DNA from 3 places in the Geodermatophilus sp. SYSU D01186 genome. Region 1 is predicted to be linked to each of the others. Evidence: riboswitches for the same ligand, from Rfam matches in the RefSeq annotation. Region 1 holds a riboswitch; each other region holds the start of a gene.
The links. Region 1 has a riboswitch for cyclic di-AMP ahead of ACI784_RS12225 (LysM peptidoglycan-binding domain-containing protein). Riboswitches for the same ligand answer to the same signal wherever they lie in the genome.

Region 1 (5,324 bases):
CCGTGGGCGCGGTCCGCGTCATGCCGAGCACCCCGAACTCCCCGTGCCGGTCGTCCCCGTGGCCTGCGAGGATCGCCGCGCCGACCGTCGTCCACCAGGGTCCGAGGTCGCCGGGGGAGCGGTCAGCGGCCCAGCACCTTCTCCTCCAGCCAGTCGTTGCCGAACGCGCCCCGCGGGTCCATGCGTGCGACGAGGTCCACGAAGTCGGCGTGCCGCTCGTACAGCGGGGCGATCTCGGCCGCACCGGCGGCGAAGACCTTCCCCCAGTGCGGCCGGGCGGAGAACGGCGCGAGCACCCGCTCGAGGTCGGCCACCACGGCGTCGACGCCGGCCGGGTCCCGCCGCCAGGTGAAGTGGAACGCGACGGCGTCCCCGCCGTACGAGCCGCTCAGCCACAACCGGTCGGCAGCGACGGTGCGGATCTCGCAGGTGAGCAGCAGTGGCCGGAGGCGCGCCCCGAGGCCGCGGATCGCGGTGATCGCGTCGAGGGCCCAGCGGACGGGGAGCAGGTACTCCGACTGGATCTCGTCGCCGACGCTCGGGGTGAAGCCCATGCGGAAGTGCGGCAGGCGGTCCGACCAGAGCCCGCGCCGGCCGAGCTGCGGGGTGCACGGGGTGGGGTCCAGGCCGGGGACCGGGTTGCGGTCGACGGTGGCCGGGACGGCGCCGAAGAGGTCGCCCTCGGGGGCAGGGGTCCCATCGGTGCGGGACTTGACCCACACCATCTCGACGTCCTCGCCCCACAGGGTGAAGAGGCTGACGCTGTAGCCGGACGCGACGACCTCGTCGAAGTGCTCGGCGAGGGCGCCCCACGACAGCCCCTCGAACACCCGCTGCTCCACCTCGAACGCGGGCTCGACGTCGAGGGTGAGGGCGGTGACCGCGCCGAGGGCGCCGAGCCCGACCACCATCCCGTCGAAGTCCGCGTCGCCGCGGGCGGCGCGGACGAGCTCGCCGTCGGAGGTGACCAGCTCCAGCGCCGCGACGGCGGTGGCCAGGTTGCCGTTGGTCACGCCGGAGCCGTGGGTGGCCGTGGCGACCGCCCCGGCCACGGAGATGTGCGGGAGGGACGCCGTGTTGTGCAGCGCGGCACCGGCGTCGCGCAGCACGTCGGCGAGTTCGCCGTACCGGACGCCGCCGCCGAGCGTGACCGTGCCGGCGGCCAGGTCGACGTCGATCCCGGCGAGCGGGGAGCCCGCGGCGTGCACGGCCTCCAGCGAGAGGAGCTCCGCGGAGTCGGCGATGCCGGTGAAGGAGTGCCGCGAGCCGAGCACCCGGATGCGCGGGGCGGCGGCGACGATCTCCTGCACCTGCTCGAGGGTCGTCGGCCGGTGCAGCCGCTGCGCCCGGTAGGTGTGGTTGCCGGCCCAGTTGGTCTCGACGGTCACGGCGGAACGCTACCCACGTCCGCCGTCCCGAGGGGCCGTCAGCGGGCGGCGGCGAGGGCCCGGTCCACCGGCGGCGAGCGGCGTACGGTCACCGCCCGCCCGGCCCGCTCGGCGGCGTCGAGGTGGTCGAGGAGCAGCTCCAGGGCGGGTGCGGACAGGCCGGTCACCGAGCCGGCGTCGATCACCTCGACCCGGACCGGCTCGCGGCCGTAGCGGCGCAGGAAGGCGGCGACGGCCGCCTCGTCGACGTCCCCGGCCAGGCACAGGGTGCGCCCGCCGGCGGTGTTGAACAGGCGGACGACGCCGCGCGCGGCCGGGTCGTCGGACGGCGGGGGAGTCACGCTCCCAGTCTGCCGACGACGACCGGGTGCGGCAGCCGCGACGGCAGCGGCCCCCCACCCGGGATCGGGTGGGGGCCGCTGGAGGGAACCCCGGTGCGGGCCGGTCGTCAGGCCCGGTAGTTCACGTGCGGGTGGTCCATGTGGTTGGCCGTCGCGCCGCCACGGTCGGCCATCGCCTTCCAGGCGCCGGTCGGCGAGGTCAGGATCCGCTGCTGCCAGATCACGTACTCCACGCCGAGCTCGTCCCAGTGGGCGACGTGGTAGGCCACGATCGCGTCGCCGAGCGCGGCGTCGGAGCCGACCATGTAGTCCAGCGCGAGGCCGGACGGGTGGCCGTGCGGGTCGGCGGCGCTGGCGCGGGTCCCGCCGATGGTGATGCCGGCGACGCCGGGCACGTTGGTGACCAGCGCGTCGGCGGCGGCCTGCGCGCTGGGCTGGACGGCGCCGGCGCTGTTGCTGATCACCGCGGCGGCCGGGGTCGGCTCGACCTCGGGCAGCGGGGTGACCTCCGGCGCGGGCGCCGCGGCCGGCTCCGGCGTGACGACGGGGGCGGGATCCACGTCGGGAGCGGAAGCCGGCGCGGCCACGTTGGCCGGCGCGGCGTCCACCGGCGCGGCGTCCACGGGGGCAGCCGCCGCCGGGGCAGCCGCCGCCGGGGCAGCCGCCGCCGGAGCAGCCACCGCCGGAGCGGCCGCCGCCGCCGGAGCGGCCGCCGCCGCCCCGCTGGTCAGCAGCACCTGACCCGGGAAGATCAGGTTCGGGTCGGCGCCGATGACCGCGATGTTGCGCTCGTAGAGCGACCGCCATGACTCCCCGTGGGCGGCGGCGATCTCGGCCACGGTGTCGCCGCGCCGGACGGTGTGGTCGGCGGACGGCGCGGCGGTGTCGGCGGCCGGACCCTCCGGGGCGGGCGCCGCGGCGGGCGCGGCGGCGGGAGCCGCGGGAGCCGCGGGAGCCGTGGCGGCGGCGGTGGTGCCGTCGGTCAGCAGCTTGCCGCAGGCCGGCCAGGCGCCGATGCCCTGGCCGGCGAGCACGTGCTCGGCGATCTCGACCTGCTGGGCGGGGGTGGCGAGGTCCGCCCGGGGCGCGAAGTCGGTGCCGCCGTACGCGGCCCAGGTCGACGGGCTGAACTGCAGGCCGCCGTAGTAGCCGTTGCCGGTGTTGATGGCCCAGTCGCCACCGGACTCGCACTGGGCCACGCCGGTCCAGTCGTGGGTGGTGGCGGCGTTGGCCGGGGTGCTGAGGATGCCCATCCCGACGACGGTGGCGCCGGCTGCGACGGGGGCCTTCGAGAGCGCCTTCTTGGTGCGGACGTAACGAGGCGCGCGGTGCTTTGCCATGGGTGTGTGGTCTCCGATCACCGCCGGCGAGGTGAGCTGTCGGGTTCGGGCGATCGGTGCCCGGCCGCGGTGCGCGGCTTCACCCCGAGGCGCGTCGGACGCGCCGGGAACGTTGGGTCCCCCACCCCTGCCCTGAGGGATCTGGTTGGCAGCCGGTGGGCAGGGTTTGGCGGACCGGTGCCACGTTCTCTTAGCTGAACGCAGCCAAAACGCTACGACCCGTGATGTGGACTGTCGCCGTAACGCCGGTCACAAGCGAGGGGCCGTGCGGGGAAGTCGCTGGTCGCGCCGCGAGGTGCGGGTGGGGTCGGTGAGGTCACTCACGGCCGCCCTGGCGTGTCGCCGGGGATCGGGGGGGGGGGGCCTGGTTGCCGGTGTGCTCGTGCACCGCCGGCTCCGCGGGACCGGCGCAGCGCGCGTCCGACCGGCGGTGCGCCGCGCCGCGAGACGCGCGGCCGCGAGTGTCCGGGCGGTGCCTCAGCCGCCGTACGGGCGGGTGATCGCCTCGAGCACGTGGCCGTTCGGGTCGGGCCAGTAGACGCCGCGGCCGCCGTCGTTGGTGTTGATCTCACCCGGCCGGGACGCGAACGGGTCGGCCCAGTGCTCGAGGCCGCGGGCGCGGATCCGGCCGAGGATCTGGTCGAACTCCTCCTCGGTGACCAGGAACGCGTAGTGCCGCGGGATGACCGGGTCCTCCGCCATGAAGTCCAGCGAGACGCCGTTGGCCAGGGTGACGACGGCGAACGGGCCGTAGGTGGTCGGCGGCGCGAGGCCGAGGACGTCGGTCAGGAAGCGCGCCGACTCGTCCCGGTCGTGGGCCGCGACGATGGTGTGGTTCAGCTGGACGGGCATCGGGCCTCCTCGGGGACCGTGCCGGGAGCCAAGCACGCCGGCGCCTCCACCGGGAGTCGTCCCTGCGCCGTCGACGGGGGTGGCTGCCGGGGCGCCGGGTGGCCCATCCTGGCCGCCTCGTGCCTCGAGGTCATCCCGGGAGGACCGTGGCCAGACCCCCAGCCGACGACGGACCCTCCGGGCCTGCCCTGACGCTCCGCCTGGTCACCGCCGGCGTCCTCGCGGACCTCGCGGTGGGGACGCTGTTCGCCTGGAGCCTGGTGGCGCCGCAGGTGGGCGCCGACACCGGCGCGGCGCCCGGCAGCGGGCCCGGGGTGTTCGCGGCCGCGGTCGTGGTCTTCACCGTCGGCCTGCTGGGGGTGGGCCGCGGCCTGCGGCGGTACGGGCCGCGGGCGCTGCTGGCCGCCGCCGCCGTCCTGGCCGGCACCGGGCTGGGGCTGACCGCCGCGGCGCAGCGGCCGGAGCTGCCGTGGCTGGGCGTCGGGCTGCTGTTCGGGGCGGCCAACGGGCTGGGCTACGGCGTCGCCGTGTCGCTGGCCGCCCGCGTCCCCGAGCGGCGGCGCGGCACCGCCAGCGGCGTGGTGGTGGGGGCCTACGCGGCCGGGCCGGTGCTGCTCGGGCTCGTGGCGCCGGCGGCGCTGCCCGCCGCGGGGTGGCGCACGTGCCTCGCCGTCCTGGCCGGGACGACGGCCGTGCTGCTCGCGCTCGCCGCCGTCCTGGCCCCGGCGGACCGGGTGCCCCGGAGCGGCCGGGCGCGCGGGGCGGAGCCGGTCCCGGGCGGGGCGCTCGTCGCGCTGTGGGTGCTCTTCGCCGGCGGCGCGGCTCCCGGACTCGTCCTCTTCGCCACCGCCGCGCCGCTGGCGGCCGCCCGTGGCCTCGGCCCGGGGGCCACCGGCGTGGCCGTCTCGCTCCTCGCGGCCGGCAACCTCGCCGGCCGGCTGTCCGCCGGGTGGTGGTCGGACGTCGTGGGACGCCTGCCGGCGCTGGCGACCGCGCTGGCCGTCACCGCCGCCGCCGTCGCCGGACTGGCCACGTCGGCCGCGCCCGCCACCGTGCTGCCCGCCTCGGCCGCCGTCGGGCTGGCCTACGGGGCGGTGTCCGCGCTGGTCCCCGCGGCGACGGCGGACCGGGTCGGTCCCCGCGCGTTCCCCACCGTCTACGGCCGGGTGTTCACCGCGTGGGGCTGCGCCGGACTGCTGGCCCCGCTGCTCGCCGGGACGGTGACCGCGGCCGGCGGCGAGCGGCCCGGTGCGCTGCTGCTGCTGGCGCTGCCGGTCCTCCCCGCCGCCGTCGCGGTCCTGGTCCTGGCCCGCCGGCCCGCTCGCCCGGAGCCGTCCGGGAACCGGCCGACGGCGTCGGAGGGACGCGGTTAGGGTCGGGGCCATGCCGACCAGGTCGCCGGG
Region 2 (5,324 bases), on a different contig from region 1:
CCTCCGGGCCACGTGGCCTCCGCAGGAGAGTGCTCGGGGCGACCCGAGGCGCCTCCGACGCGGCGCAGCACCCGGCCGGACCGGAGGGCGCATCTGTCGCGGCTGAGGCGGGGTGCGCTGCCGGCGAAGCGGTCAGCGACGTCGGTAGCGTCGGTCCTCTCGCCGGTCCTCTCGCCGGTCCTCCCGGCGGTCGGTGCGCCGCGCCACTCCGTGGGCGACGACCGCGGCGGTCCCGACGGTCACAGCGGTGCGGGCGACCGGGGCGGGGCCGATGACCGCGGCCCGGCGCATCCTCCTGGCTGCCAGTGGCATGTCAGTCCTCCTGTCTCGCGTCGTCCTCGTCGAGCGCGGCGAGCATGGCCTGGACCGGGATGCGGCCGCTGGCCACCAGCTGGCCGCCGGCGTGCCGGACGGCCGAGGCGAACGGGGCCGCCCAGGTGTTCTCCCAGACCAGCAGCGCCGCGGTGCTCCCCGGCTCGATGGCCGCTGCGACGGCCAGGACGTCCTGCTCGCTGAGCAGCATCGCGAGCTCGCCCTCGTAGGCCCGCAGGGCGCCGACGTCGGACTCGTCGACGTCGCCGAGCTCGAAGAAGTCGAGCGTCCCGTCGTCGTCCTTCCGGATGAGCAGCAGGTCCAGGACCCGGACCGTGCCGCGGTCGACCAGCTCGGCGAGGGCGGGGGCGATCTCTCCGTTGAACCTGCTCCCGGGGAACTCGACGACGATCCAGTCGACCGGTCCGAGCTCGTCGACGGCTTCGCGGGCCTCTGCGGTCACCTGTTGTGTCACGCCGCACCTCCCTGTGTCGGCCGGGGCATGGCCCTGGTGGGTGACTGGAGGATCTGCTCGTTCGGCCGGCCGGTCCTCACCCCTCGAGGACGACCCGCCGCGGCGAGGACCCGGCCGGGCCACTCCGGGGTCGCCGCCGGCTCTCGCCGTCAGCCGGCGGGGGAGGCTCCGGGCGGCCGCCGAGCCGCCTGCCCGGGGCCGGCCGCGGACGCGGTCGACGGCCTGGTTGGGGGAGGAGGTGCCGAGCTTGCGGTAGATGGAGGTGACCTGTGCCGTGATGGTGCGGACCGACAGGTGCACCGACGCGGTGCTGATCACGCTGTTGCTCGTCATCGGCACCCTGCTGGTCGCGGACGGGCTCAGGGCTGCATGAGCATGGCGGCGCCTCGGATGGGGACCGGTGGGGCGGGTGCGGCTCGAACTGGCGGTCCGTGTGTCCGCCACCTGGGTGTTCACGGATGGCGCGCGCCGCGTACGGCCAGCTGGACAGCCGTGCCGGACCGGTGCTAGGACGGTCCCCGTCCTGTCGCCCGCGAGCTGTGCCGTCGCGAGCGAGAGAGGGGATCGAGGCCGGCCATCGGGTGACGATCGCTACAACGCTGAGGGGCGATGGCTGTGAGAAGACGTCGCATGGCAGTTCCGGCGGTCGCGGCATCGACGGTGATCGGGGTCGTACTCGCGCCTGCGGCCCTGGCCGGCACGGTGCCTGTCGTCACCACGACGTGTCCGAAGACGCTCACCGTCGCCACGTTCGAGCCGGGGGAAGAGGTGTCAGGCAACGCGACCGTGACCTCACGGGACGCAGCAGACCGGCTGAACCGAGGTGAGGGCCTCTTCCTCCTGGAGGAGGGCACGTCCAGGCCGTTCACCATGGCGGTGCACCTGGGCGCCGAGAGCGACGTGAGCCAGCCCTTCTCCTTCACCGCGTCGGGGACCTCGCTGAGCGCTTGCCTGCTCGCGACGACTCACGGTGGTGGGGAGGAGAACATCGGCACCGTGTGGACGAACGTGACGGCATAGCACCTGGGCCATCGCGGGTCGCTCCGCGGGGGAGCCGAGCCGGGACCGGGACGAGGCCCGCAGGACCGAGGCCCCGGCCTGCGGGCCCGATCGGTGGGGCGGGTGGGGCTCGAACCCACGACCCAGGGATTATGAGTCCCATGCTCTGACCGGCTGAGCTACCGCCCCGGTGTGCTCCAGCCTGCCAGATGGCGGCCGGCCGCCGACGGGGCCGTGAGGGTGAGCCCGCCGGGCGGTTTCGGGGGAACTGTGCGCGACATCTCAGCGGCGGCGGCCCGGTGCCCGGGACGTGGCCGCGGCCGCCTGCGGCCCACCGCGCGGCCCGGGCCGTCCTCGCAGGTCACCGCGGGAGTCGCGCGAGCGGTGGAGCGGTCCTGAAGATCAGCTCTCCGGGGTCGCGTACTCACGCCTCGTAGCGGGATGTCACTCCTTCGGGCAACGAGGCGCGCCGGAGGTGTTACTCGATCGTGACCGCGGGGGGTCACTCAAGGTAGTTTTCCCGACGGCCTCGCCGGGTTCCGCTCCTCGACACACGAGGGCACCGGCCTGGCCCCGCCGAACCGCCGACGCCTCCCTCCGGGGGCCGAGACGGACCGGGGACCCACCGTTCCACTGGGGTGAGTCCTGCCTGCGTAGGGGGACGCAGGCGGGTAGGGCGCCGTCCGGCCCGAACCCGTCAGCTAACTCGGTAGGCGGTCGCGAGGATGGGAGAACCGTCGCCTTGGCGACCCTGCACCACCTGATGACCCTGCCTGCGCGCGGAGCGCCGGCCCGCCGGCTGCTGCGTGCGCCTCGCCGGGCGCTCGTCGTCGCCGCCGTGGTCGGCGGGCTGCTGGCCGGCACCCCGGCCGCGCTCGCCGCCCCCACCGTCTCCGGCACCTCCGAGCAGGAGAGCCTGGCCGCCGAGGTCGCCCGCATCGAGCAGTTGGTCACCGCCGCCGAGGAGAAGCTGCAGCGGATGACCGTCGAGGCCGAGGCCGCCGCCGACGCCGCTCTCGTCGCCCGCGCGGAGCTGGCCACCGCCCAGGCTGAGGCCGATGCCACCGCCGCCGAGCTGGCCACCGCCCAGGCCGACGTCGCCGCCGCCGAGGAGGACGTCGCCACCCTGGGGCGGGAGGCCTACATGGGGGCCGACAACCGCTACGGCGACATCGAGCTCATCCTCGACGCCGAGAGCCCCACCGAGTTGCTGCAGCAGGCGGCGACGATGGACGTCCTCGGCGCCCAGCGCGCCGCGCGGCTGACCGACTTCCTCGCCGTCGAGCAGCGGGTCGAGGAGGCCGACCGGGCCGCCCGGGCCGCGGTGACCCGGCTCGACGAGGCCGCCCGCGCCGCCGACGAGGCCGAGGCGGCCGCCACCGCTCACCTCGCCGAGGCGCAGTCCGAGTACGACGCCGTCGCGGCGCAGAAGGCCGCTCTCGACGAGCAGTACCGCGCCGCCGGCGAGCGCCTGCTCGCCGCGCAGGGCGCGGCCGACCCCGCCGCCGCCTTCAACGCCCGGCTCGACGCCCGGGCGCAGGGCACGACCGGCATGCCGACCGCCGGCCGGCTCACCTCCTGCTACGGCGCCCGCTGGGGCACGATGCACCAGGGCATCGACATCGCCGCCCCCATCGGCACCCCGATCTACGTGCCGGAGGACGGCGTCGTCCTCCAGGCGGGGCCGGCCAGCGGCTTCGGCCTGGCCGTGTACGTGCAGCACGCCGACGGTCAGATCACCCTCTACGGCCACGTGAACCAGTTCTCCGTCACCGCGGGCCAGGTGGTGACCGCGGGCCAGCAGATCGCCGAGGTCGGCAACCGTGGCCAGTCCACCGGGCCGCACCTGCACTTCGAGGTGCACCAGGGCGGCCTCTACGCCAACCGGGTCAACCCGATGCCCTGGCTGGCGCAGCACGGCATCGCCCTCGGTGGCGGGTGCTGACCTCGACCTGACCTGACGCGGACGGCCCGCGGCCCCCGGTGCTCCGGCGGCCGCGGGCCGCCGTGCGTTCAGCGGCGGCCGCGCAGCCGCCCGAGCAGGCCGCCGACGCCGCCGAGGGTCTGCGCGGCCAGCTGCAGGATCGGCCCGCCGGGGATGCCCGGCGCGACCTGGACGACCGGGGCCAGCGCGAGCAGCCCGCCGAGCTCGTGCACCCGCAGCCGCCGCCGGGCCAGCGCCGCGACCGGGTTGACCCGACCGGAGGCCGCCTCGAGCAGCAGGTCCGCCGGCGCCTCCACGGCGGTGCCCTGCGGTGCTCCCGGGGCCACCCGCCGCACGGTCCAGCCCGCCGGGTCGGCGGCGAAGGCCCAGCCGCCCTCCGGCGTCGCCAGGGTGGCGCCGCCGGTGATGCCGACGGACGCGGACAGGGCGCCGGTCACGTCCGCGAGGGCCGCCAGGCCCGCCTGCAGGACCGGCTCCGGCACCGGCGGGGCGCCGCACGCTGTGAGGTCCAGCCCGTGCACGGCCAGCTCGTACGCCTGGCCCAGTACGACGCTGAGCAGGGGCAGGGTGCCCACGACCGCGACCGCCGGTGCGGTGTCCAGCTCGACGGGCCCATCGGCGAGGTATCGGGCGGTGGCGTCGCGGTTGCGCCGCAGCGCGGCCAGCACCTCCTCCCGCGTCGCGTCCCGGTGGGCGGCGGTGACCCGGGCGTTGGTCGCGTCGACCTCCGGCGGTGTCCCCGCGCCCCCGGCCCGCGCGGAGGCGACCAGGTCGGCCAGCGCCGTGTGGTCGTCCCAGCAGCCGAGGTGGACGCAGATCTCGTGCGCCCGCCACCCGGGCAGCCGGGAGGGCCGGTCGAGGTCCACCGCCTCCGCCTGGGCGAGGAAGGTGTCCCACGCCGGCAGGACCAGCCCCGCGACCTCGTCACGCCCCGCGTCGGCCATCCCCTGGGATCGCTGCATGGCCCGGCCGTTACCCCGGCAGTCCCGCGGTGTACGCCTCTGCCGTGCGGGGCCGTCTTGTCCGCCGGGGCCGGTCCGGCCAGCCTGGGCGGCATGACACGCAGCGGCACGACCCGCGGCACGGTGATCCGCTGGGACGACGCCCGGAGGGCCGGCCTCGTGGAGGCCCCGGACCTGCCCGGCGACTGCTGGGTGGACGCCTCGGTCGTCGACGGCCCGCGCCACGCGCTCCGCGCCGGGCAGGTGGTCGACGTCGAGTGGACCGAACCGGGGGTCGAGGGTGCGGCGTTCCGGGCGACGCGGGTGGTGCCGCGGGAGGACCTGCAGGCCACACTCGGTGCGTGAACCCCGGGTGTCCTGCCGGTGCACACGGGTGTTCGCCGCTACCCTGCGTGAGGGCAGCGCGGTGCCGCCCGCCGGCTCCTGACGGCCGTTCCGCAGGCCGTGCCGTGGCTCGAGCAGGAGGTGCAGGAGGGGGCGAGCGCACGGTGGACGGGTGCGCCGTCACCGTGGTATGGCCGCTGACCAGCGCGTAGTGGTCCCCCTCGTGACCATCCGTCACATGTGACCCATCCGCCTCATCCGCACTGGCGCGATGGGGTGACCATCGTGCAAACTGTTCCCAGGACCC
Region 3 (5,324 bases), on a different contig from region 1:
ACTCCTTGTCGATGACGTCGAAGAACGTCTTGAACAGGCCGCTGTAGGAGCCCGAGAACACCGGCGTCACCGCGATCAGCCCGTCGGCGCCGACGACGGTGTCGATCGCCGCCTGCAGCGACTCGTTCGCGAACCCGGTGACCAGGTGGTCGGCCAGGTCGCGGGCGTGGGTGCGCAGCTCCACCACCTCGACCGTGGCGTCCTCACCGCGCGCCCGGAGGGCGTCGACGGTGGCGGCGGTGAGCCGGTCGGCCAGCAGCCGGGTGGACGACGGGGTCGACAGCCCGGCGCTGACGACGGCGAGGGTGCGGGTGCTCATCGGACCTCCACCTCCTCGGCCTCCTCGCGCGCCTGCCCCGTGACACTGTCGGCGGCCGCGTGGACGGTCGCGTCCTTCGCCCCGCCGCGGGCGGCGACCCGGGAGGCGTGGGTCGGGGCGTCGGGCACGTGCGCGGGCTTCAGCGCGGCGAACTCGCGGCGCAGGACGGGCACGACCTCCTCGCCGAGGATGTCCAGCTGCTCCAGCACCGTCTTCAGCGGCAGGCCGGCGTGGTCGATGAGGAACAGCTGCCGCTGGTAGTCGCCGACGTAGTCCCGGAAGCCGAGGGTGCGCTCGACGACCTGCTGCGGGGAGCCGACGGTCAGCGGCGTCTCACGGCTGAAGTCCTCCAGCGACGGGCCGTGCCCGTAGACCGGGGCGTTGTCGAAGTAGGGCCGGAACTCCCGGACGGCGTCCTGGCTGTTCCTGCGCATGAAGACCTGCCCGCCGAGGCCGACGATCGCCTGGTCGGCCGAGCCGTGGCCGTGGTGCTCGTAGCGCTGGCGGTAGAACTCGACCATCCGCTGGGTGTGCTGCGGCGGCCAGAAGATGTGGTTGTGGAAGAAGCCGTCGCCGTAGTAGGCGGCCTGCTCGGCGATCTGCGGCGAGCGGATGGAGCCGTGCCACACGAACGGCGCGACGCCGTCCAGCGGCCGCGGGGTCGAGGTGAAGCCCTGCAGCGGGGTGCGGTACTGCCCCGACCAGTTGACGACGTCGGTGTCCCACAGCTTGCGCAGCAGCGCGTAGTTCTCCACGGCCAGCGGGATGCCGTCACGGATGTCCTTGCCGAACCAGGGGTAGACCGGGCCGGTGTTGCCGCGGCCCATCATCAGGTCCACGCGGCCGCCGGCCAGGTGCTGCAGCATCGCGTAGTCCTCGGCGATCTTCACCGGGTCGTTGGTGGTGATCAGCGTGGTCGCCGTCGACAGCTGCAGCGTCGGGGTCTGCGCGGCGATGTAGGCCAGCGTGGTGGTGGGGGAGGACGAGAAGAACGGCGGGTTGTGGTGCTCGCCGAGGGCGAAGACGTCGAGCCCGACCTCCTCGGCCTTCTTCGCGATGGCCACGACCGCCTGGATCCGCTCCGCCTCGCTGGGCGTGCGGCCGGTCGTGGGGTCGGTCGTGAGGTCGCTGACCGAGAAGATCCCGAACTGCATCTCGTGCTCCAAGTGGTTGAGAGCGCAACTACTGCTGCGTGCAACAGCGCCGCCCCGGGCGTATTCCGGATCCGCCGAGAACTCTCCCGCGACGAGGGTCACGTGACGGATGGGGCCCACGGGATTGTCACAGGACGATAACGGCCCGTACGGTGAGTGGGTCCGGTCGGTCGTGCTTCCCCATCCGGGGAGCCTGGCCGGACGCCGCCGAGTCGTGTCCGCCTCCCGCGGACGTGAGCCGGGGACCCATCGAAGCACTGGGGTGAGTCCTGCTCTCGAGCAGGTAGGGCACCTTCCCGCCCGAACCCGTCAGCTAACTCGGTAGGCGGCCATGGAAGGAACGGAGAGCATCCGCATGCCTCGCCCACGGGCCCTCCCGGCTCGCAGGGATCCCGGGCCACGCGCACCTCGCGCCTCTTCCTCGGTCCGCTGATCCCGCCTCGCCGTTGACCGGCCGCGCGCGTCACTGACCGCCGCCGGACCCCTCCCGTAGACCCTCGCGTCCCGGGCTGCCCTCCGTACGAGTCGGCAGGCCCGCGGGCGCCCTCGCGCCCCGGAGCACCCCACTCGATGAACGACCGCACCGTGCAGTTCCCCGCCGTCGACGCCGCCACCACCCCCGCCGCCGACGCCGCCACCCCCCAGACCACCTCCCGCCGCGGCTTCGGCCTGCCGGCCAAGGGCCGCCGTCCCGCGTTCTTCCTGGCCGCCGCCGCGGCCGGCGCGATCGTGGTCAACGTCCTGGCCAGCGGCGCGCCCGACGCCGAGGCCACCGCCACCCGGACCGAGTCGGTCAGCGTGGCCGAGCAGCTCGGCATCACCGCCGACGCCGCGGCCGCGGCGACCCCGGAGGCCGCCGACCTGGCCCCGCTGCAGCACCTCGCCGCCTCCCGCAGCGAGCGCCAGGCCGCCGAGGCCAGCGCCGCCCAGGCGCAGGCCGCGGCCGACCAGGCCGAGCTCGACCGCCAGGCCGCCGAGCGCGAGGCCGCCGAGCGCGCCGCCGCGGAGGCCGCCGCCGCCGAGCAGGCCGCCCGCGAGGCCGCCGAGCGTGAGGCCGCTGCCGCTGCGCAGGCCGCGGCCGCGGCCGCTGCCGCTCCTGCCGCCGCCCCGGCGCCCGCGGCCGCCGCGGCTCCCCGCGGCTCCTTCAAGGAGTACGCGATGTCCAAGGTCGGCAGCGCCCAGCAGTTCAGCTGCCTGGAGAACCTGTGGGGCAAGGAGAGCGGCTGGAACCCCAACGCGCAGAACCCCACCAGCACCGCCTACGGCATCCCGCAGTTCCTGAACTCCACCTGGGCCGGCACCGGCATCGCGAAGACCTCCGACGGCTACCGCCAGATCGACGCCGGGCTCATCTACATCGAGAACCGGTACGGCAGCCCCTGTGGCGCGTGGGCGCACTCGCAGGCCCACAACTGGTACTGATCGCCGCCCCGGTCCCGCACCGGGCACCCGTTCGAGGGGCCGCTCCTGACAGGGGCGGCCCCTCGAGCCGTCTCGGGACCGGGTGTGGGACGGTCGGGCGGTGAGGGTCGTCCCGTCCGGTTTCGTCCGTGCCCACACCCAGGTCCGGCGGCCGTCGTCGGTCCCGGAGGTGCGGCTGCACGTGGCCGAGGACGTCGTCGCCCTGTGGGAGGCGATGGAGACCGAGGACGGTGGCGCCGGGGAGGCGCCGCCGTTCTGGGCGGCGGCGTGGCCGGGCGGCCAGGCGCTGGCCCGCTTCGTCCTGGACCGGCCCGAGGTGGTCGCTGGACGGACGGTGCTCGACCTCGGCGCCGGCAGCGGCCTGGTCGCCCTCGCCGCCCGGCTGGCCGGTGCCCGGTGGGTGCTGGCCAGTGACGTCGACGAGTTCAGCCGCACCGCGGTCGGCGTCAACGCCGGCCTCAACGGAATCGACGGCGTGAGCGTGATCGGTGACGTCCTCGGCCGCGAGCTGCCCGGCATCGACGTCGTCCTGGCCGGGGACGTCTGCTACGACCGGGAGATGACCGAACGGGTGCTGCCGTTCCTCGACCGTGCCCGCGCCCGCGGGGTCGAGGTGTACGTGGGTGATCCGGGGCGGCCCTACCTGCCGCACGACCGGCTGGCCGCCGCCGCGGTCTACGAGATCCCGGAGACCGAGGGTCCGGGCCTGCGGCGGACGACGGTCTGGCGGCTGCCGTGAGCAGCGTGGCACCCGACCGTGGCCGCCGCGCCCGCCGTCCCTCCGGTGACGACCGGGAGCGGGCGATCCTCGCCACCGCCGAGGCGCTGCTGGCGCAGCGGTCGCCGGCGGAGATCTCCGTCGACGACCTCGCCCGCGGTGCCGGCATCTCCCGGCCCACCTTCTACTTCTACTTCGCCTCCAAGGAGGCCGTCGTCCTGGCGCTGCTGGACCGCGTGGTCGCCGAGGCCCGGGAGCTGCGCGCCGCCGCCCTGGCCGCCGCCTCCGACGACGTGCGGGAGAGCTGGCGCGCGGCGCTGGTCGCGGTCCGCGACACCTTCCGCGCACACCGGGCCCTCACCGCGGCCGCCACCCAGCTGCTGGCCGCCAGCGCCGAGGTGCGGGAGCTGTGGTCCCAGGTCATGGAGGGGTTCGTCGCCGAGACCGCCGCGGCGATCGAAGAGGAGCGGGCGCGCGGTGCGGCGCCGGGCGGGCCGGCGGCGCGCGACCTCGCCACGGCGCTGAACTGGATGAACGAGCGGGTCATCCAGGGCACCCTCGCCGGCCAGCAGCCGGCCGTGGGGGAGGACGAGCTCATCGACGTCCTGCTCACCGTCTGGCTGCGCACCATCTACGGCACCGACGAGCCGACGCGTCGTTGACGTCCTCGACGACGTGTCGACTACCGTGGCGCAGGTCACCGGCCGAGCCAGGGGGAACGACATGACCGCACCCGCCGAGCACGTGGACGTGCTCATCGTCGGCGCCGGGCTCTCCGGCATCGGCGCCGCCTGCCACCTCCAGCGGGAGTGCCCCGACCGCAGCTACGCCGTCCTCGAGGCGCGGGAGGCCATCGGCGGTACCTGGGACCTGTTCCGCTACCCCGGCGTCCGCTCGGACTCCGACATGTTCACCCTCGGCTACTCGTTCAAGCCGTGGACGCAGGCGCGGGCCATCGCCGACGGCGAGTCGATCCGCCACTACGTGCAGGAGACCGCGCGCGAGCACGGCGTCGACCGGCACATCCGGTTCGGCACCCGGGTCGTCTCGGCCGAGTGGTCGACCGACGAGGCGCGCTGGACGGTGACCGCGCAGCGCACCGGCACCGGCGAGACCGTGCGGCTGACCTGCTCGTGGCTGTCGGTCTGCTCCGGCTACTACCGCTACGACGAGGGGTACCGCCCACGCTTCCCGGGCGAGGAGCGCTTTGCCGGCCGGATCGTGCACCCGCAGCACTGGCCCGAGGACCTCGAGCACGCCGGGAAGCGGGTCGTCGTCATCGGCAGCGGCGCCACCGCGGTCACCCTCGTCCCCACGCTGGCGCGCACCGCCGCGCACGTGACGATGCTGCAGCGCACGCCCAGCTACGTGCTCGCGCTGCCCGGTCGCGACCCGCTGGCCGACACCCTGCGCCGCCGGCTGCCGGCGCGGGCGGTCTACCCGGTGGTCCGGTGGAAGAACGTCCTGGTGTCCATGGCCTCCTACCAGTTCAGCCGGCGCCGGCCGGCTGCCATGAAGGCCCTCATCCAGAAGCTGGCCCGCAAGCAGTTGCCCGCCGGGTTCGACGTCGAGACCCACTTCGGGCCGCCCTACGACCCGTGGGACCAGCGGCTGTGCCTGGTGCCCGACGGCGACCTGTTCGCCGCGATCCGCGAGGGCCGGGCCGACGTCGTCACCGACCGGGTCGCGACCTTCACCGAGACCGGCGTCG

Region 2: another riboswitch for cyclic di-AMP. It lies ahead of ACI784_RS09695 (M23 family metallopeptidase); the one in region 1 lies ahead of ACI784_RS12225 (LysM peptidoglycan-binding domain-containing protein).
Region 3: another riboswitch for cyclic di-AMP. It lies ahead of ACI784_RS15085 (aggregation-promoting factor C-terminal-like domain-containing protein); the one in region 1 lies ahead of ACI784_RS12225 (LysM peptidoglycan-binding domain-containing protein).

The regions. Positions count from the first base shown of each region.
Region 1 covers NZ_JBJGYW010000014.1:54,765-60,088, reverse strand. Annotated here, with positions in the region: gene ACI784_RS12240 (DUF2306 domain-containing protein) at 1-22, opposite strand, end outside; gene ACI784_RS12235 (FAD-binding protein) at 123-1,388, opposite strand; gene ACI784_RS12230 (hypothetical protein) at 1,427-1,729, opposite strand; gene ACI784_RS12225 (LysM peptidoglycan-binding domain-containing protein) at 1,837-3,069, opposite strand; cyclic di-AMP (ydaO/yuaA leader) riboswitch at 3,076-3,226, opposite strand; gene ACI784_RS12220 (VOC family protein) at 3,547-3,921, opposite strand; gene ACI784_RS12215 (MFS transporter) at 4,068-5,294, shown strand; gene ACI784_RS12210 (hypothetical protein) at 5,305-5,324, shown strand, end outside.
Region 2 covers NZ_JBJGYW010000010.1:50,986-56,309, reverse strand. Annotated here, with positions in the region: gene ACI784_RS09710 (DUF6325 family protein) at 314-787, opposite strand; gene ACI784_RS09705 (hypothetical protein) at 1,418-1,807, shown strand; tRNA gene ACI784_RS09700 (tRNA-Ile) at 1,902-1,975, opposite strand; cyclic di-AMP (ydaO/yuaA leader) riboswitch at 2,379-2,517, shown strand; gene ACI784_RS09695 (M23 family metallopeptidase) at 2,550-3,731, shown strand; gene ACI784_RS09690 (maleylpyruvate isomerase N-terminal domain-containing protein) at 3,800-4,693, opposite strand; gene ACI784_RS09685 (hypothetical protein) at 4,787-5,038, shown strand.
Region 3 covers NZ_JBJGYW010000019.1:26,635-31,958, reverse strand. Annotated here, with positions in the region: gene ACI784_RS15095 (FMN reductase) at 1-319, opposite strand, end outside; gene ACI784_RS15090 (LLM class flavin-dependent oxidoreductase) at 316-1,473, opposite strand; cyclic di-AMP (ydaO/yuaA leader) riboswitch at 1,669-1,816, shown strand; gene ACI784_RS15085 (aggregation-promoting factor C-terminal-like domain-containing protein) at 2,044-2,895, shown strand; gene ACI784_RS15080 (class I SAM-dependent methyltransferase) at 2,996-3,634, shown strand; gene ACI784_RS15075 (TetR/AcrR family transcriptional regulator) at 3,640-4,275, shown strand; gene ACI784_RS15070 (flavin-containing monooxygenase) at 4,337-5,324, shown strand, end outside.